DNA from 2 places in the Microbacterium maritypicum genome. Region 1 is predicted to be linked to the other one. Evidence: predicted binding sites of a transcription regulator. Region 1 holds the regulator's gene; the other holds the start of a gene.
The links. Region 1 encodes LexA, which represses DNA repair genes until DNA is damaged. Its sites were predicted from a motif close to TCGAACANNTGTTCGA; they were not measured.
Positions count from the first base shown of each region.

Region 1 (15,693 bases):
GGCGTTGGCTCCGTACCTGATATCCTGAAAGGCTGCTCGGTCGGAACGATCGATCGAGCTCATCACGGCAACAGGAGAGCATCATGCCCAGGGAACGCGGAGAGAAGGTCGTCGCGACCAATCGTCGCGCACGTCACGACTACACGATCGAGAAGTCGTACGAGGCGGGGATGGTGCTCACCGGCACCGAGGTCAAGTCACTGCGTCAGGGGCGCGCCAACCTCAGCGACGGTTACGCGTTCGTGAAGGGCAACGAGGTCTTCCTCGATTCGGTGCACATCCCGGAGTACTCCCAGGGGCATTGGACCAATCACTCGGCGAAGCGGATCCGCAAGCTGCTGCTGCATCGCGAGGAGATCGCCAAGATCGCGCATGCCGTCTCGGCGGGTGGATACACCCTGATCCCGCTGAAACTGTACTTCTCCGATGGGCGGGCGAAGGTCGAGATCGCCCTCGCCAAGGGAAAGCGCGAGTACGACAAGCGGCAGACCCTGCGCGAACGTCAGGACACCCGCGAGGCGGATCGTGCCATGCGCCTGCGCAATCGCGTGGGCGAGTAGCGACCGGTCGTCACAGCGTCGGCTCGAAGCCGAACACGCGGCCGAGGAAGATCAGTTCACGCTCGAGCGCGTCGATGATCGTGTCGGCACTGCGGAACCCGTGCCCCTCAGCGGGGTAGAGGACATACTCGTGGTTGACGCCTCGGGCGGCCAGCGCGTCTCTGATCGCCTCGGACTGCGAGGGCGGGACCACTCGATCTTCTCCGCCCTGCAGCAGCAGCACGGGGACTCCGATGCGATCCGCGTGGGTGAGTGGTGATCGTTCGACGTAGATGTGCTCGTACTCGGGGAGAGGCCCCACGAGACCGTCGATGTACGACGCCTCGAAGTCGTGCGTCTCGGCGACCAGCATCCGCAGATCGGCCACGCCGTAGCGGCTGATCCCCGCGGCGAAGGCCCCGCCGCGCACGAGCGCGGAGAGCACCGTCCAGCCGCCTGCGGATCCACCGCGGATGGCGATGCGGGACGGGTCGGCGAGGCCGGCATCCGCGAGGCCCTGTGCGGCGGCGATCACGTCGTCGACGTCCACGACGCCCCATCGGCGGTCCAGGCGTTCGCGGTAGGCGCGTCCGTAGCCGGTGGAGCCGCCGTAGTTGACGTCGAGCACGCCGATTCCCCTGCTCGTGTAGAACGCGTTGGCGGCGGAAGCCGCGCCGGTGACGTGCGCGGTCGGTCCGCCGTGCACCAGCACCACGTACGGGGGGAGCTCGTCGGCGGGGGCTGTCGCGTCGGGGTTCGCCGGGGGGTAGGCGAAGGCGTGCACGACTCCGTGCCTTCCGTCGACCTCGATCGGCACAGCGCGCGGCATCCATTCGGCATCGACGGGCTCACCTCCGCGCACGGCGACGGTCGCGCCGGAGTCCACATCGATGCACCACAGGCCGGCGGTCACGCCGGAGCCACTGCCGGAGAGCAGCACGCGCGACCCGTCCACATCGTCGATGCTCACATGGCCGTCGGCCGGGATATCGATCGGGCGTGCGGCACCGTCCGGTGAGATCAGGACGACTTCGTCGCGCCCGTTCGTGCGGACGGCGACGATCCGTCCGTCGGCGAGGGGGCGATACCAGCGGTTGCCGAGCACCCACAGCCCGTAGCCGGTGTCGGCATCGGTCGGGCTGAGCGCGCGCGGTGCGCCGACCGGCGAGACTCCGTCGAGTTCGATGCGATGCAGGCCCCAGCGGTCGTCCGGATCATCGGCGAACATCAGCTCCGTCTCGCTGAGCCACTCGGGCTGCAACGCCGCTCGAGTGGGGATCTCGTGCACGTCGCTGCCGTCGCTCTGCGCGATCCGCAGCTGCGAGGCCTCCCAGGGCATCCGTCCGCGGTTCCAGGTGATCCAGGCGACGCGGCCGCCGTCGGGCGAGAGTGCGGGGTGAGCGAAGAAGCCGTCGCCCTCGACGATGACTCGAATTCCGGACGCGTCCTCCGCGGCGGAGCCGTCGATCGGGATCTCGACGATCGCGCGGGTATGCGGCGCGGCCGACAGATCTTCGCGCACGGCGAGCAGACGGCCGTCTTGCACGCGGAGGCCTCCGTGCGATGGCCCCGCCGGTGTCAGCGGGACGGGCTCGGCACCGGCGACCAGTCGATGGACGCGCTGATCGCCGGCATCGACGAAGTACAGGATGCCCGTGGAATCGGCGGTCCATGCCCCGCCGCCGTACTCGTGTACACGGGAGCGAGCACTCCAGGGCGCCGGGAGCATCTCGGCTCCCGAGGAGCTTCGCACCGTGACCCGCCCCTTCTCGGCGGGCACGGATTCTCCCCACCAGATCTCGGAGCCGACGAAGCGCGCCCCGTCGATGCGCGGGGAGGATGCCGCGACGGAGGCTGCGGAGAACGGAGAGGGCCAGGAACCGTGAGGCGACGACATGCTCCGAGCCTATGGTCTGAACTCAGACGGCGCGCAGCACCGCCACGACCTTACCGAGCACCACGGACTCGTCGCCGAGGATGGGTTCGAAGGAGGAGTTTCGGGGGAGGAGCCAGGTGTGGCCGTCGCGACGGCGCAGCACCTTGACCGTGGCCTCGCCGTCGAGCATCGCGGCCACGATCTCGCCGTTCTCCGCATTGTTCTGCGAGCGCACGACGACCCAGTCGCCGTCGCAGATCGCGGCGTCGATCATCGACTCGCCCGAGACCTTGAGCATGAAGAGGTCTCCTTTGCCCACCAGTTGACGGGGGAGAGGGAAGATCTCCTCCACCTGCTGATCGGCGGTGATCGGCACGCCGGCGGCGATGCGACCGACCAGGGGCACGAGCGCCGCGTCGCCGACCGGAGTCGCCACGTCGGCGGGGTTCTCGCCGCTGGCGCCGGGGAGATCGATCAGGACCTCCATGGCACGTGTCTTGCCGGGGTCGCGTCGCAAGTAGCCGCTCAGTTCGAGTTGACCGAGTTGGTGGGTCACGCTCGACAGGGACTTCAGGCCGACGGCGTCTCCGATCTCCCGCATGCTCGGCGGGTAGCCGTGATGAGCGATGGAGTTCTGGATGACCTCGAGGATCGCCATCTGCTTGGGGCTCAGGCTCTTGCGGCGTCGCGTCCGCGGTGCCTCCGACTCGGGGGCCGAGTTCTCGCTCATGGTGCTCCTTAAGTCCGGTGTTCCGACGTCGCTCTTCGAATGTCGGAGGCCCGTGGTGTGGTGTTCTCATCGAAACCGTATCCGAGAAACGGCCCGATCTGGAAGATCTGTTCGAGCGTGTCGGCAGAATCGTGCATCCGGTTTCGAAGACAACTTGACAGATGTTCGAACTCGAAGATATCTTCGGTACGTAGCTTCGCATTCACGGCTCCCGGCCGAGACGCGAATGCGAACGCTACGCCAACTTCCCCGGCAGCTTCACCGCTCCGGGACAGGCTAAGGAGCACCACATGAGCAGCATCGGCTTCAGCACCGCGGCAGTCATTCCGGCGTCGACCCGTCCTACGACGCGACTCCGGCTGACCACGCGCGGTCGCGCCGTGCTGCTGGGGTTCGCCTCCGTGCCGCTCGCGATCGGCATCGCCTTCGCCGCACTCAGCGGTGGCAGTGCGATCGCCTCGGGCGCAGACACGGCAGCCGTCAGTGTCGAGACCGTGACCGTCATGCCCGGTGACACTCTCTGGTCGATCGCCACCGGTGTCGCCCCCGGCGCCGACCCGCGCGACGTCATCGGTGAGATCAGCCGCATGAACCTGCTGCGTGGCGGTGAGCTCCAGATCGGCCAGACGCTCGCCATCCCGGCCCAGTACGTGGACTGATCCCGTCGCGCCCGAGCTGCGGCAACTTTGCGTCATCGACTCGGGGCGCCGCTTAACATGGGAAGGGTGACCCTCTCCCTCAACGATCTCCCGCTACGCGACGATCTTCGCGGACTGACTCCGTACGGCGCTCCTCAGGCACCGCTCCCGATCGCCCTCAACGTGAACGAGAACACGCATCCCATTCCGGACGCGGTGGCGAGCGACATCCTCGACGACATCGCGCTCGCGATCCGTGATGTGAACCGTTATCCCGACCGGGAGTTCACCACTCTTCGCGAGTCGTTCGCAGAGTATCTGGGTCACGGCCTCACCCCGGAGCAGATCTGGGCGGGCAACGGCTCGAACGAGGTGCTCCAGCACATCCTGCAGGCCTTCGGCGGCCCCGGGCGCACGGCTTTCGGTTTCGCGCCGACCTACTCGATGTACCCGCTCATCGCGCAGGGCACGGGCGCGCGGTGGATCCCCGGGACGAGGCAGCCCGACTACACGATCACACCGGAGGAGGCAGCGGAGCAGGTGCGCACCGCGGACCCCGACGTGATCATCCTGTGCACCCCGAACAATCCCACCGGCACCCCGCTCGGCCTGGACGTCGTCGAAGCCGTCTACGAGGCGGCGCGGGGCATCGTGATCGTCGACGAGGCCTACCAGGAGTTCGCACCGCACGACGCGCCTTCCGCGCTGACACTCCTCGAGGGGCGCCCGCGCCTGGCGGTCTCCCGCACGATGAGCAAGGCCTTCGCCTTCGCCGGTGCGCGGGTCGGGTATCTGGCGGCAGATCCGACGTTCATCGATGCGTTGCGTCTGGTGCGCCTGCCCTATCACCTGAGCACGCTCACGCAGGCTGCGGCCGTCGCCGCTCTGCGCAACTCCGACGTGATGCTCGGCATGGTCGAGGAGATCGTCGAACAGCGCGACCGCATCACCGCGACCCTCGAGGCGCTCGGATATACGCCCCACGAATCCTGGTCGAACTTCGTCCTCTTCGGCGGCATCGCCGATCCGCGTGCGACATGGCAGCAGCTCTTCGACCGCGGCGTGCTGGTGCGTGATGTCGGCATCCCCGGTCACCTCAGGGTCAGCGCGGGCACCGAGGCCGAGACCACCGCGTTCCTCGATGCTCTGGCCTCGATAGGATCGGCATCATGAGCACCCCGTCATCGACCCCGCGCACCGCGAGCCGCGTGCGCAGCACGTCGGAGTCCACCGTCGAACTCGAGCTGAACCTCGACGGCACGGGGGCGAGCCGCATCGACACGTCGGTGCCGTTCTTCGACCACATGCTCACCGCTTTCGCGAAGCACTCGCTGACCGACCTGACCGTGCGCGCTTCGGGCGACACGGACATCGATGCGCACCACACCGTCGAAGACGTGTCGATCGTGCTCGGACAGGCGATCCTCGAGGCGCTGGGCGACAAGTCCGGCATCTCCCGCTACGGCGATGCGCTCGTGCCGCTCGATGAGGCGCTCGCGCAGGCGGTCGTCGACATCTCGGGTCGTCCGTACCTCGTGCACACCGGCGAGCCCGCCGGATTCGAGCACCACCTCATCGGTGGGCACTTCACCGGCTCGTTGGTGCGTCACTCTTTCGAGGCGATCACCTTCAACGCCGCGCTGACCGTCCACGTGCGTGTGCTGGGCGGCCGCGACCCGCACCACATCGCCGAGGCGGAGTACAAGGCTTTCGCCCGCGCGTTCCGCCAGGCAAAAGCACTCGATCCGCTGGTCGACGGGATCCCGTCCACCAAGGGTGCACTGTGAGCGCGAGTCCCCGCGTCGCCGTCTTCGACTACGAGTCGGGCAACGTCCACTCGGCTGTCAAGGCGCTGGCCGCTGCCGGCGCAGATGCCGTGCTGACGCGCGACCGCAAGGCCGCCCTGGAGGCCGACGGTCTCCTGGTTCCGGGCGTCGGCGCGTTCCAGGCGGTCCGTGACGCGCTCCACGCACACGGCGGCGACGAGATCATCGACCGGCGTCTGGCCGGCGGACGACCGGTGCTCGGGATCTGCGTCGGCATGCAGGTGCTCTTCGAGCACGGGGTCGAGCGCGGGCACGACACCGCGGGCCTCGGCGAGTGGCCCGGAGCGGTCACCGAACTCAACGCACCCGTGCTGCCGCACATGGGCTGGAACACCGTCGAGCCCGGCGCAGACAGCGTGCTCTTCCGGGGCCTGGAACATGAGCGTTTCTACTTCGTGCACTCCTACGCCGCCCAGTCCTGGGAGCTCGACGTCATCCCGCCGTTCCCCGAGCCCGTGCTGACCTGGACGACCTACGGCGACCCCTTCCTCGCCGCCGTCGAGAACGGTCCGCTCTCGGCAACCCAGTTCCACCCCGAGAAGTCGGGCGAGGCGGGCATCCAGCTCCTGCGCAACTGGGTCGGGAGTCTCTGACACCCATCGTGGACGTCATCCGTTTTGTCACCCGCTCTCCGGCGGACTACCCTCGGTTCTCGTGCCCGCTCCGGGCTGCAGACCTTCCCTAGCCAAGGACCCCATGAACGACTTCGCGCAGTCTCCCTCGCTCACGCTCCTTCCCGCGGTCGATGTCGCCGGTGGCAAGGCCGTCCGCCTCACCCAGGGCGAGGCCGGAACCGAGACGAGCTACGGCGACCCGCTCGACGCGGCAGGGGAGTGGGCCGCACAGGGCGCGAAGTGGATCCACCTCGTCGACCTCGACGCCGCTTTCGGCCGCGGGAGCAACGCGCCGATCCTGCGCAAGGTCATCAAGCAGTTCAAGGGCGTCAGCATCGAGCTCTCGGGCGGCATCCGCGACGACGCGACCCTCGAGGCGGCGCTCGAGAGCGGCGCCACTCGGATCAACCTCGGCACGGCCGCACTGGAGAACCCCGAGTGGGCCGCCGATGTGATCGGTCGTTACGGCGAAGCGATCGCGGTCGGCCTCGACGTGCGCGGTACCACGCTCGCCGCACGTGGTTGGACCAAGGAGGGCGGCGACCTCTGGGAGGTCCTCGAGCGCCTGGAAGACGCCGGATGCAGCCGCTACGTCGTCACGGACGTGACGAAGGACGGCACGCTTCGCGGCCCGAACCTCGAGCTCCTTCGCGAGGTGACCTCGCGCACACCGAAGCCGGTCGTCGCATCCGGGGGGATCTCCAACCTCGACGACATCGCCGCGCTCCGTGAACTCGTGCCGCTGGGCGTCGAGGGTGCGATCGTCGGCAAGGCCCTGTACGCCGGTGCGTTCACGCTGGCTGAGGCACTGGATGTCGCAGGAGACTGACGGCCACGCCTGCGGGCCCGAGTCGCACAACCACGGAGACTCGGCCGGTGTCCCCTGGGAGGGACGCAGCTTCGAGTCGAATCCGCACGCGGCGGACGACGGCTCGGCCGACCCGGCGCTGCTGGCCGCACTGCTGCGCTTCCGCGCCGGCGAAGGCAGTCAGGTGGAAGTCGTCGACGCTTTCCGCTCGGCTCGCGTGCTGATCCCTCTGATCGCCGAGAAGGGTGAGGAAGGCGTCGCGCCGAGCGGCCTCGCCGTCGACAAGACGCAGGAGCTGTCGATCGTCACGGTCGCGGCTCCCGACGGGCGGCGGGTGCAGCCGGTTTTCTCCTCCGTCGAGGCGATGCAGAAGTGGGATCCCACGGCACGCCCGATTCCCGTGGAGGCGCTCCGGGCGGCGCTGGCGGCGTCAGCCGAAGACACCGACCTGATCGTGCTCGACCCGACGGCCGACACGGAGTTCGTGATCCGGCGGCCGGCCGTCTGGGCGATCGCCCAGGAGCATGCCTGGGAGCCGAGCTTCCTCTCCACCGAGGTCTACACCGCGCTCCAGGAGAGTGTGGCCCACGAACTGGCCGTGATCGACGTGGCGGTGGCGTCCGGCGACCCCGACGCACGTCTGCGCGGCCCGGAGCTGATCGTGGTCCTGGAACTCGTCGACGGTCTGGAGCGCGAGGTGCTCGACGCCGTGCTCTCGCGTCTGGCTCAGCGCTGGGCGTCGGACGACCGCATCGCCGTCCTGGCGGACTCGCTCACGGTGAAGCTCCGCCGCAGCGTCTGAGCGCGCTTCGCTACGATCGGGGCATGTCCCGAGGTCTCCTGCGCGCCATCGCCGTCGTTGCTCTCCTCGGGGGCGCCGTTACCGGCAGCTCGGGCTGCGCGCTGGCTTGCCCCGCGATCGGATGGACGAACGCCGTCGCACTCGAGACCAGCGCCGTAGCGGGGGTGGTGGCGGTCCAGTTCTGCGTCGCGGGGGAGTGCTCACCGGCGCCGGGTACCGAGCCGACCTCATCGACCAACCTGTTCATCGTGACGCCTCAGGATGACGGGACGTGGGTGCTCGGGTTCGATATGTCGACGCCCGACGGCGTCGACATCCGCCTGTTCGACGCCCAGAACACGCTCATCCACGAGTCCGAGGAATCGATCTCGTGGACGCATTCGGATGAACCGTGCGGCGGCCCCTCGACCGCGGAACCGATCGTCCTCGAATCCTGAACTAGTTGACCGGCCCGGTCCACTTCTCGCCCGGACCCTTGCCGATGGGGTCGGGGATCGTCGATGCCTCGCGGAACGCGAGCTGCAGGGAGCGGAGCCCGTCGCGGAGCGAGCGTGCGTGCATGTCGCTGATCTCGGGGGCGCCGGCGGTGATGAGCCCGGCGAGGGCGTTGATGAGCTTGCGAGCCTCGTCGAGGTCGAGCTGTGCCGCCGCGTCGGGGTCGTCGGCGAGGCCGAGCTTGACGGCGCCGGCGCTCATGAGGTGCACGGCCGCCGTGGTGATCACCTCGACCGCGGGTACGTCGGCGATGTCTCGAGTGGCCGACGACGCAGCCTCCTCCTGACGTGCCCAGCGCTCTTCGCGCTCGCGTGCAGCCTCGTCCGGTGCCTGGTTCGTCACTTCGCCTTGCTTTCTGTTAGACTTTGGCGGGCTCCGGAGCGTCATGCTCCGGATCGAAAGAGGATTCACTTCCCACCCGCGCTTGCCGTTCAAGGCTACCGGGTCTTGCACTCCACCGGCTCCGTTCGCAAGACGGACCCGGCAGGCAGGGTGCGGAGCCGGCGTCTGAATGCCGGTGGGTGGGGACGATTCCGATTTCGCCCGTGATGCAGACAGCGTCCCGGTGGCCGAATCACATCGTCTAAGGAGTTCCGCATCAGCGATCCCCGTACCAATGAGCGCATCCGCGTCCCCGAGGTCCGCCTCGTCGGCCCCGCGGGTGAGCAGATCGGCGTCGTCCGCATCGAGGCAGCGCTGCGCCTCGCGCAGGAAGCCGATCTCGACCTCGTCGAGGTCGCCCCCAACTCGAAGCCGCCCGTCGTCAAGATCATGGACTACGGCAAGTTCAAGTACGAGGCCGCCCAGAAGGAAAAGGAAGCGCGCCGCAACCAGGCGAACACGATCCTCAAGGAAGTCCGCTTCCGTCTGAAGATCGAGGCTCATGACTACACGACCAAGCTGAAGCGCGCCGAGGGCTTCCTCAAGGCCGGCGACAAGGTCAAGGCCATGATCCTGTTCCGCGGTCGTGAGCAGTCGCGTCCCGAGCAGGGTGTGCGTCTGCTGCGCAAGTTCGCCGAAGACGTGGCCGAGCTCGGAACAGTCGAGTCGAACCCGACCATCGACGGTCGCAACATGGTCATGATCGTGGCTCCGCTGAAGAGCAAGTCCGAGGCCAAGCAGGAGCAGAACGCGGTTCGCGACGCACAGCGCGCGGCGAACAAGCAGGCATCCCGCGACGCCAGGAGCGATGCCGACGCACCGGCAGAAGCTGCCGCGGAGTAGATCCGCCCCAGAACTCCCGCACCGCGGGTTGACACCGTCGCCTGAGAAGGCGCCATACGAAGGAAGAGAAGATGCCGAAGCAGAAGACCCACTCGGGTGCTAAGAAGCGCTTCAAGATCACCGGCAGCGGCAAGCTGAAGAAGCAGCAGGCCGGGATGCGCCACAACCTCGAGCACAAGTCGAGCCGTCGCACCCGTCGTCTGAACCAGGACCAGGTGCTCTCGAAGGCTGACACCAAGGTCGCGAAGAAGCTTCTCGGCCGCTGACGCGCGCCCGAACGCACGAATAGGAACACAGGAAAATGGCAAGAGTCAAGCGGGCAGTAAACGCCCACAAGAAGCGCCGGGTCATCCTCGAGCGCGCAAAGGGTTACCGCGGTCAGCGTTCGCGCCTCTACCGCAAGGCCAAAGAGCAGGTCATCCACTCGCTGGTCTACTCGTACCGTGACCGTCGCAAGCGCAAGGGTGACTTCCGTCGCCTCTGGATCCAGCGCATCAACGCTGCGGCTCGCCAGAACGGCATCACGTACAACCGCTTCATCCAGGGCCTCGGCCTCGCGGGTGTCACCGTCGACCGTCGCATGCTCGCCGACCTCGCGGTCAACGACGCTGCCACGTTCACGACGCTGGTCGAGACGGCGAAGAAGGCTCTGCCCTCCGACGTCAACGCACCGAAGTCGGCTGCGTAAGCATCTCGCTTCCTACGGGCGTCTTCCTTCGGGGAGGCGCCCGTTTCGCGTATCCGGCACCCGCGGTGACCCTAGACTGTGAACGTGCTGGAGAACCCCCGTTCGCCCCGAGTCCGTGCTGTCGCGAAGCTGACCAAGCGCAGCGCGCGAACCGAGACGGGCCTGTTCCTTCTGGAAGGTCCGCAGTCGGTGCGTGAAGCACTCACGTATCGCCCGGAGGCGATCGTCGAGCTGTTCGCGACGCCGAGCGGGTGGGAGAAGCACCCGGACATCCGTGCCAAGGCCGCCGACGCCGACATCGACGTCGAGTACGTCACCGAGTACGTATTGAACGCGATGGCCGACACGGTCACTCCGCAGGGATTGGTCGCCGTCGTCCAGCAGACACCGACCTCGGTGCGTGACATCTTCGATGCCTCGCCTCGTCTCGTGGCGATCTGCGAAGAGGTGCGCGACCCCGGGAACCTGGGCACGATCATCCGCGCGGCCGATGCGGCGGGCGCGGATGCCGTCGTGCTGACCGGCCGGACCGTCGATCCGTACAACCCGAAGGTCGTGCGCGCCACGACCGGGTCGCTGTTCCACCTCCCGGTCTCGGTCGGGGGAGACCTCGCCGACGTCGTGAAGCGCGCGCACGCCGCGGGTCTGCGCATCCTCGCCGCCGACGTGAAGGGCGCCGATCTGCTGGAAGCCCGCGCGGACGGAGTGCTCGCCGAGCCGACCGGATGGCTGTTCGGAAACGAGGCGCGGGGTCTGGAAGACGATGCCCTCGCCTTGGCCGACCAGGTGCTGCGGCTGCCGATCTTCGGCAAGGCCGAATCCCTCAATCTGGCGACCGCTGCGAGCGTCTGCCTGTACGAGAGCGCCTTCGCACAGCGGGCGACCTCTGTCGGCTGACGTCCGGCCGACGAAGGAAGCGGGTCACAGGGTCGATGAGGATTCTGATCGTCGAAGACGACGACCGTGTCGCTGGGGCGCTCGAAGCATTCCTCGCGCGGTCGGGCTACGCGACCGTGCGCGCCTCCGATGGGGCGTCGGCGCTGGCTCTCCTCGGCGCTGACACCGAGGTCGTGCTCCTCGATCTGGGACTCCCCGACATGGACGGCGTCGACCTGTGCCGCCGCATCCGCGGACGCTCCGAGGTTCCGATCATGATCGTGACCGCGCGCAACCAGGTCGCCGAGCGCATCAAGGGACTGCGTGCCGGCGCCGATGACTTCGTGGTGAAGCCCTATGACGTGCATGAGCTTCTGGCCAGGATCGAGGCCGTGACCCGGCGTTCGCGGCCGATGCGCCCGGATTCCGACGCGCGGGTGCTGCTCCTCGGGGGCTCGCTGGAGATCGACCTCGTCGGGCGGCAGGTCCTGGTCGACGGTGCGCCGATCGAGCTCACCCGCAAGGAGTTCGACATCATCGCGGTGCTCGCACGCTATCCGGGTGTGGCGGTTCCGAAGGAGCGTCTCATCCGTGAGGTGTGGAACACGGACTGGCGGGGCTTCGGGCATTCCCTCGAGGTGCACGTCGGGGCGATCAGGAAGAAGACCCGATCCCGCGGTGTGATCGAGACCGTGCGCGGCGTCGGCTACCGTCTCGTGGGGTCCTGAGCCGTGCGTCGACGTCTGGTCATCGTCTTCCTCGTCCCGCTCGTGGCGATCCTGGTCGCTCTGGGCGGTGCGGCCGGATGGAGTGCGGCCCGGAGCGTGCAGCAGTCGTTCTACACGCAGCAGCTCGGCGACCTCGGCTACTTCATCACCAGCGCGCGTCAAGCGCTTCGATCGGGCAGCGCGGCGGTGATCGATGCCGAGGTCGTCCGTTTCGAGGAGGTGTACGGCATCGAGGTGACGGTCTTCGATCTCGGCGGTGCCCCCTGGGCGGCGGGGGAGCATGGCTCGACCGTGCTCGCGGAGGAGGACGCGGAACGGGTGCGGCTGGCGCTGTCCGGGCGACGCGCCGAGCAGCCGGCGGCCGTTTTCCCCTGGACGGTGGCGGATGCCGCGCTGGCGGAGCCGGTCTTCGACGACGGCGACGTGATCGGGGCCGTGCTGGTCGCCGGAGATGTCGACGCCCCCCGGGCCGCGATCGTGCAGCAGCTTCTGATCATCTCCGCCATCGCGCTGGTGCTGATCGCGCTGGGCGTGCTGCTCGTCTTCCGGCTCGCCCGATGGGTGCTGTCCCCGGTGAGGCGGTTGGACGAGGCGATGGTGGCCATCGAGCGGGGCGAGATGGACGCGCGTGTCCCCGAGGATGCCGGGCCACCGGAGCTCCGCCGCATGGCGCAGGTGTTCAACGGCATGGCCGACGAGATCGAGCGCGTCATGACGCGACAGCAGGAGTTCGCGCTGAACGCCTCCCACGAGTTGCGCAACCCGCTCAATGCGCTGCTCCTGCGCGTGGAGCACCTCGCGACCGGGCTCGGGCGGGAGTGGCGCGACGACGTGGAGGAGACGAGGGAGGAGGGGCGTCGGATGACGCGGATCCTCGAGACACTGCTCGGCCTCGCACGCGGCGGGCGCGTGGACACCACGATCTCCGCCGTCGACCTCGCGACTCTGTCCGCCCGCCGTCTCGAGGCCTGGCGCGACGTCGCCGGGCAGCGGGGGATCGCCCTGCGTTCGGCGGGGGACCCGTCGGTGATGAGCGTGACCGACCGGACGGTCGTGGAGAGCGCGCTGGACGCCGTGATCGACAACGCCGTGAAGTTCTCGCCGGACGGTGCGTGGATCGGCATCGGAGCGCATCGCGAGGGAGACGTCTGTCGGATCACGGTCCGCGATCATGGTCCGGGGCTGTCCGCCGAGCAGGCGGCGGCGGCGACGGACAGGTTCTGGCGGAGCGCCGAGAGCGCGGACACGCCGGGCTCCGGACTCGGACTCGCGATCGCGAGCGACCTGCTGGCGACGGTCGGCGGCGAGGTGGCGGTGGCAGCGGCCGACGGCGGTGGACTCGAGGTCGTGCTGCTGCTCCCCGACAGGACGACCCCATGATGGCCGTTGGGCGGCGGGTGGTCGCCGGAATCCTCTCGGTCCTGCTGCTCGGGGCGCTCACCGCATGCAGCCAGCGCGCGAGCGAGTGGACCGACGCCGAGTACGCGATCGCGGCGGGCGGCCCCACGGGGGTCTACTACGACTACGGGAGCCATCTCGCCGAGGCGCTCTCTGCAGACCTGGACATCAGGATCGTCGGGCAGGAGACGGCCGGGTCCGTGGACAACCTGCTGCGCGTGGAGTCCGGTGAGGCGCTGCTGGGCTTCGCGCAGGGCGATGCGGCAGCCGATGCCGTGGCGGGAACCGGCGCCTTCGACGCGCCCCTCCAGGTGCGGGCTCTGGCGCGTCTCTACGACGAGTACGTGCAGGTCGTCGTGCGCGGAGACTCCGACATATCGAGTCTCCCGGAGCTGGAGGGGCGCACCGTGTCGCTCGGTGCGGAGAACTCCGGGGTGAACGTGATCGCCTCACGCGTCCTCGACACCGCCGGCGTCGGCATCGGGTCCGTCCGCGATCCCCAGCTCGACCTCGGGGAGTCGATCGCCGCGATGGAGCGCGGCGAGATAGACGGGTTCTTCTGGGTGGGTGGGCTGCCGACACCGGGAATCGCGGCGCTCTCGCAGACCATGTCCGTGCGCCTGCTCCCGATCGAGCAGGATTGGGTGAACGAGGTGAACGACCGCTACTCGGATGCCTATCGACCCGCCGATGTCCCCGCCGGCACCTACGGCATCGCTGCCTCGGCGCCGACCATGGCAGTGCCGAACTACCTCGTCACGAGTTCCTCTACCCCGGACGGCGTCGCGCGCGACATCCTGACCGGACTGTTCGATGCCCGCTTGCGGATCGCGGGGGAGGTCCCGACCGCCGCGCTGCTGGATCGTCGATCGGCGATCTTCACCGGCCCGGTTCCGTTGCATCCGGGCGCGGTCGAGTACTACCGGGACCTGCGCGGCTGACTGCTCAAGAAATCCTCAAGAAGTCTGACACCGGGCCCTCGGCTCTGCCAGTGTGAGGTCGATCGCGCGCGATCGGATCCTGCAGCTCCGCTGTCGCTGGGGGGCGAGGCCGCAGGACGATCCCGCGGCCCGTGGGGGCGGGCCGTGGGGTACCCGTGCAAAGCAGCATTGGTACCGCGATCAGGTGATTACGAACGTGTAAATCTCACCGAGGCGCCTGGAGACCCGCGTCCGACGTGGCTAGTTTGGAGAAATGATGACCTCTGATACACCCCTCGTCGTGGTCGAGAACGTCCAGAAGCACTACGGAGATTTCCAAGCTCTCGCCGACATCGACCTCACGGTCAACTCGGGAGAGGTCGTCGTCGTGATCGGCCCGTCCGGGTCCGGCAAGTCGACCCTGTGTCGCACGATCAACCGACTCGAGACGATCACCAGCGGCACGATCCGCATCGACGGCAAGGAGCTCCCCGCCGAGGGCAAGGGCCTCGCACACCTCCGTGCGGACGTCGGCATGGTGTTCCAGTCGTTCAACCTGTTCGCCCACCTCACGATCCTCGAGAACGTGACCCTGGGACCGATGAAGGTCCGGGGCCTCAAGAAGGCGGATGCCGAGAAAGAGGCGATGATCCTGCTCGAGCGCGTCGGCGTCGCACAGCAGGCATCCAAGCTTCCCGCGCAGCTCTCCGGCGGCCAGCAGCAGCGTGTGGCGATCGCCCGGGCGCTCGCGATGCAGCCCAAGGTGATGCTCTTCGACGAGCCGACCAGCGCGCTCGACCCCGAGATGATCAACGAGGTCCTCGACGTCATGGTCGAGCTGGCTCACGAGGGAATGACCATGATCGTCGTCACGCACGAGATGGGCTTCGCTCGGAAGGCGGCCGACCGTGTCGTCTTCATGGCCGACGGGCGGATCGTGGAGGAGGCGACTCCGGAGGAGTTCTTCACGCACCCGAAGAGCGACCGTGCCAAGGACTTCCTCTCGAAGCTCCTCACGCACTGACGCCCGACCACACTGACGCCCGACCACACAGACCCTGCACACACAGCACACGAAGGAGACGCACATGCGACGCACACGGACACTGGCAGGCATCGGAATCGCAGCGGTGGCACTGCTCGCGCTCACGGCCTGCAACAGCGGCACGCCGTCGAGCTCGGGGGCCCCGGAAGACGGCGGCGAGGAGGAGACCTCCGGCACGCCGTGGACGGTCCTCGAGGATGTCAGCATCGACGGGAGCCCGACGTTCGATCGGATCTCGTCCTCCGGCACGATCAAGGTCGGAGTGAAGGAAGACCAGCCCGGCCTCGGCTACCTCGACCCGGTGACCGGAGACCGCACCGGTTTCGACGTCGACATCGCCCGCTGGATGGCGGCATCGCTCGGCGTCGACCCGGAGACGATCGAATTCACGGCGATCGCCTCGGCGAACCGCGAGCAGGCGATCGTGAACGGCGACATCGACTACTACGTCGGCACCTACTCGATCACCGACAAGCGCAAGGAGCA
Region 1 is NZ_CP168030.1:2,055,751-2,071,443, forward strand. Features, by position in the region: gene ftsX (permease-like cell division protein FtsX) at 1-20, shown strand, start outside; gene smpB (SsrA-binding protein SmpB) at 84-560, shown strand; gene ACCO44_RS10010 (prolyl oligopeptidase family serine peptidase) at 571-2,436, opposite strand; gene lexA (transcriptional repressor LexA) at 2,459-3,145, opposite strand; gene ACCO44_RS10020 (LysM peptidoglycan-binding domain-containing protein) at 3,436-3,804, shown strand; gene ACCO44_RS10025 (histidinol-phosphate transaminase) at 3,871-4,956, shown strand; gene hisB (imidazoleglycerol-phosphate dehydratase HisB) at 4,953-5,570, shown strand; gene hisH (imidazole glycerol phosphate synthase subunit HisH) at 5,567-6,202, shown strand; gene priA (bifunctional 1-(5-phosphoribosyl)-5-((5-phosphoribosylamino)methylideneamino)imidazole-4-carboxamide isomerase/phosphoribosylanthranilate isomerase PriA) at 6,306-7,052, shown strand; gene ACCO44_RS10045 (SseB family protein) at 7,036-7,833, shown strand; gene ACCO44_RS10050 (hypothetical protein) at 7,857-8,270, shown strand; gene ACCO44_RS10055 (DUF1844 domain-containing protein) at 8,272-8,670, opposite strand; gene infC (translation initiation factor IF-3) at 8,902-9,552, shown strand; gene rpmI (50S ribosomal protein L35) at 9,624-9,818, shown strand; gene rplT (50S ribosomal protein L20) at 9,854-10,240, shown strand; gene ACCO44_RS10075 (RNA methyltransferase) at 10,325-11,137, shown strand; gene ACCO44_RS10080 (response regulator transcription factor) at 11,173-11,844, shown strand; gene ACCO44_RS10085 (HAMP domain-containing sensor histidine kinase) at 11,848-13,224, shown strand; gene ACCO44_RS10090 (TAXI family TRAP transporter solute-binding subunit) at 13,221-14,183, shown strand; gene ACCO44_RS10095 (amino acid ABC transporter ATP-binding protein) at 14,437-15,186, shown strand; gene ACCO44_RS10100 (glutamate ABC transporter substrate-binding protein) at 15,251-15,693, shown strand, end outside.

Region 2 (15,693 bases), 800 kb from region 1:
AGGGCGACGCGCTGTTCTCGCCGATGGGATCGTCGAAGCCGTTCCGTCTGCAGGGTGCGTGGGTCGATGAGAAGGAGATCGACGCCGTCGTCAAGCACGTCACCCGTCAGGCTCGGCCGGACTACCGACCCGATGTGCAGGAGGCGATGGAGCCGACGAAGAAGAAGGAAGTCGACGAAGACATCGGCGATGACCTGGAGCTTCTGCTCGCCGCAGCCGAGCTCATCGTCTCATCGCAGTTCGGCTCCACATCGATGCTCCAGCGCAAGCTGCGTGTCGGCTTCGCCAAGGCGGGTCGCCTGATGGACCTTCTGGAGTCCCGTGAGATCGTCGGACCCTCCGAGGGGTCGAAGGCCCGCGACGTGCTGGCCACGGCCGAGCAGCTCCCACAGGTGATGGCGAAGCTGCGCGGAGACGATGCTCCGGCGGCCTCCCCGGCTCCGGCAGCCCCTCCGGTTCCGCCGATGCCTCAGCCGCATGATCCGATCGCCGCCCAGTATGAAGGACTCCCCGAGGTGGAGGCCGACGGCGGCGACGAAGACGCCTGGGGCCTGACGGGGCGCGACTGATGACGATTCCTCGGCAGCTGCCCAACGCCATCACCGTCGCGCGCATCCCGCTGGCGGTCATCTTCTTCGTCCTGCTGCTGTTCGGTGGCACCTACGGACTCCCCGAGCCCGGCCTCCGCTGGGCGGCCGCCATCATCTTCATCGTCGGGATCTCCACCGACTGGGTCGACGGTTACCTCGCACGCAAGTACGACATCGTCAGTGACTTCGGCAAACTCTGGGACCCGATCGCCGACAAGATGCTCACCGGAGCGGGCTTCATCGGCCTCGCCATCCTCGGTGAGGTCAGCTGGTGGATCGTCGCGATCATCCTCATCCGTGAGTGGGGGATCACGATCCACCGTCTCATGGTCGCGAGCGAGCATGTGGTCGCGGCTGCCTGGATGGGCAAGATCAAGACGGCGTTCCAGGGGGTCGCACTCGGGTGGGCGTTGCTTCCCCTACACGTCCTCATCGGCCTCGATGCCTGGACGCTGATCACCTTCATCCTGATGGTCATTGTCCTCGTGCTCACGGTGGCGAGCGGGATCGACTACATCGTCGCGCAGGCACGCGGATCGCGCCAGAAGCAGGCATGAGCGACGCGGGCGCCGCCGCACTGCTGTCGGCTCTGACACGCCGCGGTTGGACTCTGGGCGTCGCCGAGTCGCTCACGGGCGGCGCGCTGTGCGCCGAGATCGTGTCGGTTCCGGGGGCTTCCGCGGTCTTGCTCGGTGGTGTGGTGGCCTATGCGACCCCGGTCAAGGCGACGGTCCTCGGTGTGGATGCCGAGCTCCTCGCTACTCACGGGCCGGTCCACCCGCAGGTCGCCTTGCAGATGGCAGACGGCGTGCGCCGCGTCGTGAACGTAGACGGAGTCCCGGCTGACGTCGGGGTCTCGACGACCGGCATCGCCGGCCCGGATTCCCCCGACGGCCAGCCGGTGGGAACGGTGCACGTCGGGATCGTGACGCCCGACGGCTCGTCGACGAAGGCGCTGCACCTGCAGGGTGACCGTGATTCGATCCGCGCTCTGACGGTGGTGGCGGCTCTCCAAACGTTGCTCGAGTTCGTCCAGGAATAGTGACGGTCCGATGTCGGTTATTACCGATGTGCTCACATTCAAACCACAGAGTGCAGGGGTAGATTTCGGGCAGGTCAGGAGTACTAGACTGGCTGTCTCATCGGGGGAGACCTCGAACGATCACATGGGGAGGAGGTTCCGATGATTCTTGTACGACAGGAAATCGGCGATGTGCTGAGGGACTTCCGCCTGCAGAAGGGGCGCACGCTCCGGCAGGTCGCAAGCAAAGCGTCGGTGGCGCTCGGCTACCTCAGTGAGGTCGAGCGGGGCCAGAAGGAGGCGTCGAGCGAGATCCTCGCATCCGTCGCCGATGCTCTCGACGTGCCCATCTCGACGATCATGCGTGAGGTCGGGGACCGCATCTCTGTACTCGAGGGCATTCAGGTCTTCCCGGATGTCGTTCCGGACGACCTCGTCGCGTCGGTCGAGCCTCAGCTCTCGCTGCACTGAGCTTCGCATGCGGGTGAGCGATGCGTCGTAGCGAGTTCCTTCGCGCCGTCGACACCGAGTTCCAGGCGCGAGCCTCGTCATTGGTGAACGACCTCGGGCTTTCAGCCTTGCGTGGCCGTACGGCGCTCGAAGCTCTGGAGGACGGCACGCCGCCGCGGGAGATCTGGTTGGCGCTCTGCGCAGAGATGGATGTTCCGGAGAACCGTCGGCACGGCGTCGGACGGCAGGAGCCGCGAGGGCGTTGAACCCTGGAGGGTGTCCGCAGGTTACGGGACACGGCCTGCGATGATCGGCGTGTCGTCGAAGATCTGTTCGAAGCGGGCGTAGTCTTCTGCACAAGTGGTTCAGGGAATCTGTTCTCCACGGTATGCGAGCTCTCGGCGTCGATGTCGGTGGCCTCTCCTACGGTGGAAACAAGCCGAAGAGCCATTACGCCTTGTCGGAGAGTTCCTCCCAACCGGGAGAGCCGCGACAGCCTACAGGCGGCACCACGCGCGCAGAAGGAGCAGACCATGCCATCACCCGCCGACCGCGAGAAGTCCCTCGAGACCGCACTCGCCCAGATCGATCGTCAGTTCGGAAAGGGCTCGGTCATGCGGCTGGGTAGTGATGAGCGCGCCCCCGTGGCCGTCATCCCCACCGGCTCCATCGCCCTCGACGTCGCCCTTGGCGTCGGAGGTCTCCCGCGTGGCCGCATCGTCGAGATCTACGGACCTGAGTCCTCGGGTAAGACGACGCTGACGCTGCACGCGATCGCGAACGCGCAGCGTGGCGGTGGCATCGCAGCCTTCATCGATGCCGAGCACGCGCTCGACCCCGACTACGCGGCGAAGCTCGGTGTCGATATCGACGCGCTTCTCGTCTCTCAGCCCGACACCGGCGAGCAGGCGCTCGAGATCGCCGACATGCTCGTGCGTTCCGGTGCCATCGACCTCATCGTCATCGACTCCGTCGCGGCGCTCGTGCCTCGTGCGGAGATCGAGGGCGAGATGGGTGACTCGCACGTGGGCCTGCAGGCACGACTCATGTCGCAGGCGCTGCGCAAGCTCACCGGTGGTCTGAGCCAGACGAACACGACCATGATCTTCATCAACCAGCTCCGCGAGAAGATCGGTGTCTTCTTCGGATCACCCGAGACCACCGCCGGTGGTAAGGCGCTGAAGTTCTACGCCTCTGTCCGCATGGACATCCGCCGTATCGAGACGCTGAAGGACGGCACCGACGCGGTAGGAAACCGCACCAGGGTCAAGGTCGTGAAGAACAAGATGGCCCCGCCCTTCAAGCAGGCGGAGTTCGACATCCTCTACGGTGTCGGTATCTCTCGCGAGGGCAGCCTGATCGACTTCGGCGTCGAACACGCCATCGTGAAGAAGTCGGGCTCGTGGTACACCTACGATGGCGACCAGCTGGGTCAGGGCAAGGAGAACGCACGGACTTTCCTGCTCAACAACCCCGACATCGCGCTGGCGATCGAGACGCAGATCAAGCAGAAGCTCGGCATCGGCGGACCAGCCGCCGTGCCTGCTGCAGCAGACGAGCTCGCTGAGCGTCGTCCGGCCTGATGAGTGACACTCGTGGGGGCGATCCCGACCGGATCGCCCCCATCATTCCGCTCTTCGGACGCGCCGTGAAGAAGGCCGAGCCGCTTGCTGTCGCTCCTGGCGGCGATGACCTCTCAGACGACGCTTCCGCGGGCCCCGGTGACGCAGGCCAGTGGCGGTCCACATGGGATGCGCGAGAGCGCACCTCTCGCGCTGAAAGCCGGGCCGAGTTCGGCGCTCCCAGCGACCGTCATCCCGCCCGTGGGGCATCAGCCCGAGCTGGGTCGGAAGCATCGAAGACCGCGCCGAGACTTCACGCGCTCGGGATCCCACCCGTCGCGCAGGGAATTGCTGAGGAGCCGGGAGAGCTCGACGAGATCCGCACGGCGGCCGAGGAGTCCCTCGTGAGAAAGCTACGGACTCGATCTCTCTCGGTCTCCGAAGCGCGTCAGGCGCTGAGGGGGCACGGGCTCGATAACGCTGTGATCGACGACGTGATCGACGACTTCTGCCGTCGTGGCTACCTCGACGATGCCGCTCTTGCCGGTGTTCTGGTGACATCGGGGGTCGAGCGGAAGGGACAGGGGAGGGTCGCTCTGTCGCGCGCACTCGCTCAACGGGGTATTCCTCGCGACGTGATCGACGCTGCACTCGACGAATTGCCGGATGATGACGATGAGCGGGCCCTCGAATTCGCCCGCACCAAGGCACGTTCGTTGGGCCGACTCGACAACGACACCGCCCTTCGGCGTCTGGTGGGGCAGCTCTCTCGCCGTGGCTACAACGGGTCCGTCGCGATGAAGGCGGCCAAGCAGGCACTGCGGGAGACTGGCCCGAGTGCGTCGAGCTCGGGCGTCCGATTCGTCGATTCGGACTGAGCAAGCGACGCAGCAACCGCATCCGCACGGCTCGTAGAATGGTTTGATCATGACTATTCCGCGCAGCGAACCGACGATCATCAGCGCCTCGTCCGCAGCCGTCGACGAAGACGGACGCCAGCGATCGTACGAGGTTCGTACTTTCGGGTGCCAGATGAACGTGCACGACTCCGAACGGCTCTCCGGATCGCTGGAAAGCGCCGGCTACGTCCGTGCACTCGACGGCGCCGAGGCTGACGTGGTGATCATCAACACCTGCGCGGTGCGCGACAACGCCGCCGGAAAGCTCTACGGCACCCTCGGACATCTCGCCTCCGTCAAGCGTCGTAAAGAAGGTATGCAGATCGCGGTCGGCGGCTGCCTGGCCCAGATGGACAAGCAGGCAGTTCTCGACAAGGCGCCCTGGGTGGACGTCGTGTTCGGCACGCACAACATGGGGTCGCTGCCCGGGCTGCTGGAGCGTGCACGTCACAACGGCGATGCGGAGCTGGAGATCCTCGAGTCGCTCGAGGTGTTCCCGTCGACGCTTCCGACGAAGCGCGACTCGGCGCACAGCGGATGGGTGTCGATCTCGGTCGGCTGCAACAACACGTGCACGTTCTGCATCGTCCCGAGTCTGCGTGGCAAGGAGAAGGACCGGCGTCCCGGCGACATCCTCAACGAGATCCGCCTCCTCGTCGAAGACGGCGCCATCGAGGTCACTCTCCTCGGCCAGAACGTGAATTCGTACGGCGTCGAGTTCGGCGACCGACAGGCGTTCGGAAAGCTGCTGCGCGCGGCCGGCGAAATCGAGGGACTGGAGCGCATCCGTTTCACGAGTCCGCACCCTGCGGCGTTCACCGACGACGTGATCGACGCCATGGCCGAGACCCCGAGCGTGATGCCGCAGTTGCACATGCCGCTGCAGTCCGGCAGCGATCGCATCCTCAAAGCGATGCGGCGGTCGTACCGGAGTGAGCGTTTCCTCGGGATCCTCGATCGTGTCCGCGCGCGCATCCCGAATGCCTCGATCACGACCGACATCATCGTCGGTTTCCCGGGGGAGACCGACGAAGACTTCGAAGACACGATGCGCGTCGTCGAGCAATCCCGCTTCTCCGGAGCCTTCACCTTCCAGTACTCGATCCGCGAGGGCACGCCCGCCGCGACGATGGAGGATCAGGTTCCGAAGGAGATCGTCCAGGAACGGTACAACCGCCTGATCGCACTCCAGGAGCGAATCTCGCTGGAGGAGAACCAGAAGCAGGTCGGATGCCAGGTCGAGGTTCTCGTCTCGACGGGCGAAGGCAAGAAAGACGCCGAGACGCACCGGCTGACCGGCCGTGCCGAAGACAATCGTCTGGTGCACTTCGAGGTCACCGCCGGCTCGGACCTCCCGCGGCCCGGCGACATCGTCACGGTCAGCGTCACCCATGCGGCCCCCTTCCACCTGCTTGCCGACGATCCGACCGGAGCGCCGCTGCGCATCCGTAGAACGCGCGGGGGTGACGCCTGGGATCGCTCGCAGGCGGAATCGTGCGCGGTCCCGACTCCGGCGTCCGACGGCGGCCCGCGCGCCGTATCCCTCGGTCTGCCCACCCTTCGCGTCGGAGTGTGAGCGAACCGCGCCTCTGGGCGATAGTCGGAGCCACAGGAACCGGGAAGAGTGACCTCGCGCTCGATCTGGCGGAGGCTCTCCGTGCCCGCGGCAACCCGGCCGAGATCGTGAACGCCGACGCCATGCAGCTCTATCGTGGGATGGACATCGGCACGGCGAAGCTCCCTGTCGCCGACCGACGCGGAATCCCGCATCACCTCTTCGACGTTCGTGAAGTGGATCAGGACGCGGCCGTCGCCTGGTACCAGCCCGTAGCGCGAGAGGCGGTCGGCGCGATCCACCGACGCGGAGGCGATGCGATCCTGGTCGGCGGTTCGGGCCTCTATGTCTCGAGCGTCGTTTACGAGTTCCACTTTCCACCGAGAGACCCCGAGATCCGTGCAGGGCTGGAAGCAGAGCTGGAGTCGCACGGGCTGGACGTTCTCCTCGATCGGCTCCGGTCGGCGGACCCGGCAGCAGCGGCGAAGGTCGACCCGCGCAACAGCCGACGGGTCATCCGCGCCCTCGAGGTGCTCGCGCAGGGGAGCAGTACCCACGGCGCGTCACTGCCGGAGAAGCCCGTGCTGTGGCAGCAGCGCACGAGGCTGATCGGCCTGCACGTCGAACGCTCCCAGCTGGTCTCCCGCCTGGATGATCGCGTCGAGCGGATGTGGGAGGCCGGGATACTGACCGAAGTCGCTGCACTGAGGCAGATGGGCCTCGAGCGGGGTGCCACTGCCTCCAGAGCGATCGGGTACGCGCAGGCGCTGGGCCAGCTCGATGGCACCCTCACTGCGGCGGAAGCCATCGCCGAGACGCAGGCGCTCACACGCCGCTACGCCCGTCGACAGGTGTCGTGGTTCAAGCGGTATCCCGACCTGGAGTGGTGGGATGCTCCGGCGGACGTGGGGGCACTCCTGGCTGAGTGAGCCAGCGCGCCGCGATCGACCGTCGCGATGTCGGAGGCAGGTGCGAGGCTCGGTGCATGGCCACCCACTTCTTCACCGCATCCAGCCTCGACGGATTCATCGCGACAGACGAGCATTCGCTCGACTGGCTGCTGACCCAAGACGTCGACCCCGACGGGCCGATGGGCTACAACGCCTTCGAGAAGAACATCGGCGCGCTGGCGATGGGTTCGTCGACGTACGAGTGGGTGATGCGACACGAAGAAGGACGATGGGGCTACAGTCAGCCCACCTGGGTGTTCACGCACCGCGAGATCTCGCTCCCGGAGGGTGCCGATGTGCGGCTGACGCATGACGACGTGCGCAGCGTGCACGCCGAGATGCTCGCTGCCGTCGCGGGTCAGGACATCTGGATCGTCGGTGGGGGAGATCTCGCGGGTCAGTTCGCGGACGCAGGTCTTCTGGATGAGGTGTGGGTCCAGTACGCGCCGGTGACGCTGGGCTCCGGCGCCCCACTCCTTCCGCGGCGGCTCGACCTGGAGCTTCTCGAGGTCGCGCGAAACCGCAACTTCCTCTGCGGTCGATACTCGGTCGTCTCGGCCGGAGCCGCGAAGTGACTTCGTAGAACGTTCTGCGGAGGAGGTGCCCGGCGTCTTCGCCGTATGGCTGCGCTCTCTAGACTGGGGAGCATGGTCGCATTCACCAAGGGTCACGGCACGGGCAACGACTTCATCATCATCGCCGACCCCGACGGGGCGCTCGATCTGACGGTCGAGCAGGTCGCCGTGCTGTGCGACCGCCACTTCGGAATCGGTGCCGACGGCATCCTCCGCGTCGTGCGCTCGTCGGCGATCGCTGAGGGAGCAGCGGCTCTGGCCGAGGAGCCGGCGGCCGAGTGGTTCATGGACTATCGCAACGCCGACGGATCGATCGCCGAGATGTGCGGCAACGGCATCCGGGTCTTCGCTCACTATCTCGTGCGCGCGGGGCTTGCGACCATTGAACCGGGAGCGACACTGCCGATCGGTACCCGTGCCGGTGTGCGCGACGTGACGCGCAGCGCGACGGGATACCAGGTCGACCTCGGCCGGTGGAAGCTGTCCGGCGACGACCCGCTGGTGCGCGTCGACGGCCTCCCGGTCACGCGTCCCGGTCTCGGAATCGACGTCGGCAACCCTCACGTGATCGTGGCGATCGCCTCCGAACATGAGCTCGCCTTGCTCGAGCTGCACCGTGCGCCGGAACTCGATCCCATTCTGCCGGCCGGCGCGAACGTCGAGTTCGTCGTTCCGGGTGAGCCGTTGGTGCGCGACGGAGTCGGGCACGTCCGCATGCGTGTGTTCGAGCGCGGCGTCGGTGAGACCCTCAGCTGCGGTACCGGTGTGGCTGCCACCGCACTCGCCGTGCGGTACTGGGCGGGGGAGAATGCCCCGAACAATTGGCAGGTCGAGGTGCCGGGAGGAACACTCGGAGTGCGGATGTTCCCGGCAGAAGACGGCGAGCACGTCGCCCTGTCCGGTCCCGCTCAACTCGTCTTCAGCGGAGAGATCGAGCTGCTCTGACCGAAGCCGTACGACGCCGTCGTCGGTCGGCGTGGTCGCTCTGCATCGACGCGGTCAGAGTCCGGACAGCGCGATCGGCTCGGTCGGCGGCGTCCCGTGCTTGCGTACCTTGAGGATGCGATAGCCCTTGCCGGTCGCGGTGCGGAAGACGCTGTATCCCGGCTGGAACGTCGAGCCGATCCAGCGCTGCAGCGAGTCGGCTCCGAGATTGCGCTGCACGACGAGCCAGGCGTCGCTGCGTTCGTCGAGCCGCGGTATCCACCTCTCCAACAGTCCGTGCAGTTCGTTCTTGCCCACGCGGATCGGCGGATTCGAGCGGATGGTGCGGAACGAGACGTGCTCGGGAACATCGTCGGGCAGCGATGCGTTGATATTGGTGAGCCCGAGGGACGCGGCGTTGCGGCGCACGAGATCAAGGGCACGCTCATTCACATCGACGGCCCAGACCGTGGCATGTGGAGCGGCGAGGGCCATCGAGATGCTGACGGGGCCCCAGCCGCTGCCGAGGTCGAGAAGATTGCCTCCCGGGGGAACCGGGGGCATGTTGGCGAGGAGCACTGCGGTGCCGGCATCCAACCGATCCGGGCTGAAGACGCCACCGGCGGTGGTGACTTCCAGCTCTCGGCCTGCGAGTGATACACGGATCCTGCGCAGATTCTCGGGGCTTGCCGGGGCCGCAGTGAAGTAGTGGTCTGACCCCATACGGTGAGCGTACCGGACAGCGCGGGCTAAGGTTAAGGCTCGCTACAAAACCCCCAGAGACAAGGAACGGATGACGGATACCACGACACCCTCCAACGGCGACGACACGGTCGATCGCGTGCTCGCGAACGCAGAGAAGCGCTCCGACGTCCACGTGTTCGGAGCAGCGCAGGCGCTGCAAGACGAGTCGACCGCCGCGCACGCCAGCACGGACGGGGCGCAATGGGATCTCGAAGACCGTCACGCTCTTCGCCGTGTCGGTGGACTCTCGACCGAGCTCGAGGACGTCACCGAGGTCGAGTACCGCCAGCTTCGCCTGGAGAACGTCGTCCTCGTCGGTGTCTACCCGCAGGGTGCGCAGGAGGATGCCGAGAACTCGCTGCGTGAGCTCGCCGCACTGGCCGAGACCGCGGGTGCCGTCGTGCTCGATGGCGTTCTGCAGCGTCGCCCGCACCCGGATGCTGCCACGTATCTCGGGCGCGGCAAGGCGCAGGAGCTCAAGGACATCGTCGCCGCGGTCGGAGCCGACACGGTCATCGCCGACACCGAACTCGCGCCGAGCCAGCGACGCGCGCTCGAGGACGTCGTCAAGGTGAAGGTCATCGACCGCACCACCGTGATCCTCGACATATTCAGCCAGCACGCGAAGAGCAGGGAGGGCAAGGCGCAGGTCGAGCTCGCTCAGCTCGAGTATCTGCTCCCTCGTCTTCGCGGGTGGGGCGACTCCATGAGCCGACAAGCCGGTGGCCAGGTCGGCGCCGGTGGTGCGGGCATGGGGTCCCGTGGTCCCGGTGAGACCAAGATCGAGCTCGATCGGCGGCGGATCCGCACCAAGATGGCGCTCCTGCGTCGGCAGATCCGTGACTTCGGACCGGCTCGTGAAGCGAAGCGTGCGGAGCGCAAACGCAACACCATCCCCTCGGTGGCGATCGCCGGCTACACCAACGCGGGCAAGTCGAGTCTGCTCAATGCGCTCACCAGTGCCGGCGTCCTGGTCGAGAACGCCCTCTTCGCGACGCTGGACGCGACCGTGCGCCGATCTGAGACCGAAGACGGCCGTGTCTACACGCTGACCGACACCGTCGGCTTTGTCCGCAATCTCCCGCATCAGCTCGTCGAGGCTTTCCGTTCGACCCTGGAAGAGGTCGGAGAGGCTGACGTGGTGCTCCACGTCGTCGATGCGTCGCACCCCGACCCGGCCGGTCAGCTGCAGACGGTACGCGATGTCCTCGGCGATGTCGGAGTGCGTGACCTGCCCGAGATCGTCGTCTTCAACAAGGCAGATCTGATCGACGACGACGAACGCCTGGTGCTCCGCGGTCTCCAGCCGCACGCGCACTTCGTGTCGTCACGCTCCGGTGAGGGAATCGCCGAACTCCGTGCCGTCATCGAGGAAGCACTCCCGAAGCCTGCGATCGAGGTTCACGCGGTGATCCCGTATGACCGCGGCGACCTCGTGGCGGCCATCCATGAGACGGGGATGCTCCTCGAAGTGGAGCATCGAGAGGCCGGCACCGCCGTGCACGCGAGGGTGTCCGAGCGCCTCGCGGCAGAACTCGCTCCCTTCACCGTCGTCAACTGACCCGGCTCACCGGGCGAGGAAGCGCGCCTCGACCGTCGCGGAGATGACGATCTCCTCCGGCTCGTATTCCATGGCCGGGGCTGCATCTGCGGCGAATGCCACGCCTCCGCGAGCCTTCATCATGGGCGCACCCGGCATCGGCTGCCCGCTCGAGATGAGACCGACATCGGCGATCTCGAGCGGCGTGACCTCGTCGAGACCGAGAGCCCCCGCATATGCCTTGGCGCGGGTGACGGCGACGCTGACGGCCTCGGCGGCCACCTCCCGCTCGATCTGCGTTCGTGTCACGCGGGTGAGGTGCCAATCGACCCAGCCCACCTCGACGCCGTCCCAGGGCGAGATGTCCGAGACCCATATCGAGAGTTCCGATGCCTCTGCGAATGTCGCAGTGAAGTCGATGCTCGCGTAGAAGACGGGTGCGAGGCGCTTGCCGTCGTTGTTCCAGGGTCGCTCGGCTCGCACGGAGAGTCGTTTGCTGGTCCAGTCGACGACGCTGCCCTCCTCTGCCCGCTCCGCGATGCTGCCGCGTACGGGCTCGGCCAAACGCATCACGTGCTCGACGACGGTCGTGCGCTCGGAACCCTCCGCCCGCACGCTGACCCGGATGGTGGCGCGCTCCGGCGCGACACGCGCCTCGTGTTCGCCGCGGACTGTGACGGTGACTTCGCTCATGCGCTGACTCTACGCCAGCGCTCCGGGCGCCTGCGGAATGGCGAATGGCCCGTGAACGTTGTAGTCTGTGATGCTCGGGTGTTCGTCGCCCGGGATGGTAATTCCATAGTGTGACAGCGGCTCCTTCGAGAGAAGGACCACGGGGCTGATCGGTTTCGACAGCGCCTGTGAATCCACGAGAAGCGGGCCGAGGATGCAGAGTTATCTCGTTAACGCTCTCTGCAAAAAAATAGTTGCCGAAACCAAGCGCAACGACTTCGCCCTCGCTGCATAAGCGAGCCCGATAGTCCGTCAGGCCGTATGTGATTCCGATACGGATCCTGGCGTCATTTAGGAATCTTGCTGCGTGATGGCGTCTGGACGTCACGTGGGACTCTTCCCAGGCTGGGCTCGTCGACTTAGGTGTCTGTGACAAAGGTCGGAGCCGAGTAGAACGTCTTCACAGACTGCGCCCGGAGAAGGCGTGGAGACTCAGCGTTGGACGGGGGTTCGATTCCCCCCAGCTCCACCAAGCCGTTGTCACAGAAGAAGCCCCGTGCTCTCCTTCCAGGAGGTCACGGGGCTTTTTCGTGTGCGGGAACGGCGTGTCACTCCACCGTCTGCGTATAGGGCACCGTCAGCACAGCATCCGCGTATCCCGCTGCCGAGAACCGGATCGTGATGATGCCGTCCCAGAAGGAGGTCCCTCCGTTCGGTGTCTCCGCGCCGAACATGAATGCCGCCTCAGGGTCGGCGAGATAGGTCGAAACGGTCGGCACCGTCAGAGTGCCTGCCGCGATGACGGTGCTGAAGACGAACACGCTGTACAGCTGGTCGTCTGCAGCGCCCTGCAGGAGTGTCCACCCGCTGATGCCTCCATCTTGGGAGGGAGAACCTCCGTCGTAGAGGTAGAGCCCCTGTGCGCCGGAGTTGGCACCGGTGCCCTGCCAGGAGATGGTCGCTGTGACCTGTGTAGGAGCGGCGGGCGCCGGCGAAAGGGCGAGCTGACCGCTCAGGGTGAACTCGGAACTCCACTGCGGGCCCGTGAAGGCGAGGACCACGCCGGTTGCGTCGATCGCGCCTCCGCTCGCCGCGTGGGCCGGTGTGGCTGCCGTGAGGGCGATCACGGGGACCGACCACGCCGCCGCGCCGATGACGGTGCGGCGAGAGATCGTGGGACGCGCAGGGAGAGGGCGTTCGTCGGGCACGGAGCATCCTTCGGGGAGAGGTGAAGCGGTCCGACAGCAGAAGGGCCTCGGAGCGAGCAAGAGAGTAGCAGAGGCAAGCGGCCGGGGAGGCGCGAACGGCACCCGCTGGTTCCGACGGGGACCTATATTGAGGTCTGTGGAATCGACCCCCGAAACTGTCGCGACCGGTCTCACCCGAGCGGAGGTGGCCGAACGCGTCGCGACCGGGAAGACGAACGCCTTCGTGGCGGACACGAGCCGCAGCGCGTGGAGCATCGTGCGGGCGAACGTCTTCACGCTGTTCAACGGCATCGTCTTCGCGTGTTTCTTCATCCTCTTCCTGGTCGGGCGGTGGCAGGATGCGCTCTTCGGGCTCGCCGCCTTCGCGAACGCCATCATCGGCTGTGTTCAGGAGTTCCGAGCGAAGTCGGCTCTCGACCGCCTGGCACTGATGAACGCACCGCGCGCTCTGGTGCTCAGGGAAGCTGCGGAGGCGGAGATCGCCCCCACCGAGGTCGTCCTCGACGACGTGCTGGTCCTGCGCGCCGGCGAGCAGGTGCCGGCCGACGCCAGAGTACTCACGGCGCGCGGGCTGCAGATCGATGAGTCGATGCTCACGGGCGAGTCCGACCCGGTGGAGAAGCAGCCGGGCGACGAGGCGCTTTCGGGCGCGGTGGTCGTCGCCGGGGAGGGAACCGCGCAAGCGACCCGTGTGGGCGCCGACTCGTACGCCAACCACTTCGCGGGCGAAGCGAAGCGTTTCTCGCTCGTCTCCAGCGAGCTCCGCTCGTCGGTCAACCGGGTCCTGAAGTGGGTGAGCTGGGTGATCGGACCGGTGGGGCTGCTCGTCCTGAACGCGCAGATCATCGTCACGGGCGGGTACGCCACCGTGTTCTCCAGCGGCGCCTGGGTGCAGGCCGTCGTGAACACGATCGCCGCGCTGACGGCGATGATCCCGCTCGGGCTGGTGCTCATGACGAGCATCGCCTTCGCCGTCGGTGCGTCGAAACTGGCACGCAGGCAGGTTCTGGTGAATGAGCTGCCCGCGGTCGAGGGGCTCGCCCGGGTCGACGTCGTATGTCTCGACAAGACCGGCACCCTCACCGTGGGGGAGATAGGGTTCGACGAAGCGCACGGACTCTCCGGGCTCACGTCGGAGCGTGCGGAGGCGGCAGCGGCGGCGCTGGGCTGGTATGCCGCCTCTCCGGATGCGAATGCCACGGCGCGATCGATGCGAGCGGTGTATCCGGCCGGGTCCCCGCTCGCGGTCGCGGAATACATCCCCTTCTCCTCCGCACGCAAGTGGAGCGCAGTCTCCTTCGAACAGGTCGCCGGGACCTGGGTGATGGGTGCGCCGGAGATGGTGTTCGGCGATGCCGCGACATCCGACGAGACCGAACTCGGGCGCACGGTCACCGCGCTCGCAGAGACCGGCCGACGCACGTTGGTCCTCGGCTACGCGGAATCGGCGTTGTCCGAGGCGGATGTCGATTCCGAGCGGCTTCCGGATGGTGTGGTCGCGGCCATCGTCCTCACCTTCCGGGAGCAGGTGCGCCCCGACGCCGCCCAGACGCTCGAGTACTTCGCGCGGCAGGATGTGGGCATACGGATCATCTCGGGCGACAACCCGCGCACGGTCGCGGCGATCGCGCGAGAGGTGGGAGTGGACGTCGCGGAGGGCTTCGACGCACGTCGCCTTCCCGATGATGACGCCGAACTCGCAGACGTGCTCGAAACCAACTTGGTGTTCGGACGCGTCTCACCCGAGCAGAAGAAGCGCATGGTCGCGGCCCTGCAGAGTCGCGGGCACACCGTGGCGATGACCGGTGACGGGGTCAACGACGCCCTCGCGATCAAGGCCGCCGACATCGGTATCGCCATGAACACGGGATCGCCCGCCACGAAGGCGGTGGCGCGATTGGTGCTGCTCGACGGGCAGTTCTCGCACCTGCCCGATGTCGTCGCGGAGGGGCGTCAGGTCATCGCGAACATCGAACGCGTATCGATGCTCTTCCTGAACAAGACCGTGTACGCCACACTTCTCGCGATCATCTTCGGGTTGTTCGTGCTGGAGTTCCCGTTCCTCCCGCGCCAGCTCTCCATCACCGACGGTCTCACCATCGGCATCCCGGCGTTCTTCCTCGCGCTGATGCCCAACGCGGCGCGTTATGTGCCCGGATTCCTCCGGCGATCGTTGAGCTTCGCCATTCCCTCGGGGATCATCGTCGCGCTCGGCCTCACGTGGTTCACCTTCGTCGCGCGCGGTCTCGAGGCGCACGAGGAGCAGCTGCGCACCGGAGCGACCGTCATCCTCGCCGTCGTCGGCATCTGGGTGCTGGCCGTGCTCGCCCGCCCCCTCAACCGCTTCAAGGTGCTGGTCGTGGGTGCGATGTTCATCCTGCTCATCGCCGTGTTCTCGCTTCCCCTCGCGCGACAGTTCTTCGTCCTCGTCGATCCGGGGGAAGACCTCGCGATCGCGCTCACCGGGATCACGGTCGTGATGATCGCGGCGATCGAACTGGTGCGCATCGTGCATCGTCGGCTCGTCCTGAGAGAGGAGCCCACGACGGCGCGTGCACAGGCGCCCGAGCAGGGCAGCGGTACCGAGCGTGGGCTGGCGGCCGTCATCACGACGACGGTCGCCGTGCTCTCGTACGTGTTCGGAATCCTCGCCACGGGCTTCGGCATCCTGGTCTTCCTCGGGCGCTACGACCCGGACGTGAGCGCCTCCGCGTTCTCGCTCGCGGGCGCGGCCATCGCGCTGTTCGGTCTCCTGGTGTTCGCGGTCGCCGCCGGTATCCGCCGGGGGAGCGGGCTCTCGCGGCTGTTGCTCACGCTCTTCCTCGGGGTCGTGCTCGCACTCAGTGCAATCGTGCTCGTCTTCGGAGACCGGTGGGACTGGGGAGCAGCCGTCACTGCCGTGGCCGCCGCCCTCATCGTCGTCCTGCTCTGGACACCACCGGTCGCCCGGGGTTTCCGGCCCGTCCTGGAGAGTTCGATGGGGAGTACGGCGCCGTAGCGATG
Region 2 is NZ_CP168030.1:2,853,424-2,869,116, reverse strand. Features, by position in the region: gene ACCO44_RS13955 (DNA translocase FtsK) at 1-569, shown strand, start outside; gene pgsA (CDP-diacylglycerol--glycerol-3-phosphate 3-phosphatidyltransferase) at 569-1,147, shown strand; gene ACCO44_RS13945 (CinA family protein) at 1,144-1,632, shown strand; gene ACCO44_RS13940 (helix-turn-helix domain-containing protein) at 1,774-2,082, shown strand; gene ACCO44_RS13935 (DUF3046 domain-containing protein) at 2,103-2,327, shown strand; gene recA (recombinase RecA) at 2,595-3,644, shown strand; gene ACCO44_RS13925 (regulatory protein RecX) at 4,106-4,501, shown strand; gene miaB (tRNA (N6-isopentenyl adenosine(37)-C2)-methylthiotransferase MiaB) at 4,551-6,098, shown strand; gene miaA (tRNA (adenosine(37)-N6)-dimethylallyltransferase MiaA) at 6,095-7,006, shown strand; gene ACCO44_RS13910 (dihydrofolate reductase family protein) at 7,063-7,602, shown strand; gene dapF (diaminopimelate epimerase) at 7,675-8,547, shown strand; gene ACCO44_RS13900 (class I SAM-dependent methyltransferase) at 8,602-9,249, opposite strand; partial or broken gene hflX (GTPase HflX) at 9,545-10,831, shown strand; gene ACCO44_RS13890 (SIMPL domain-containing protein) at 10,838-11,503, opposite strand; RNA gene ssrA (transfer-messenger RNA) at 11,645-12,014, shown strand; gene ACCO44_RS13880 (hypothetical protein) at 12,091-12,690, opposite strand; gene ACCO44_RS13875 (HAD-IC family P-type ATPase) at 12,827-15,688, shown strand.
Region 2: recA (recombinase RecA) is a predicted target of LexA. The motif match lies at 2,383-2,398, and genes of this name have one in related genera.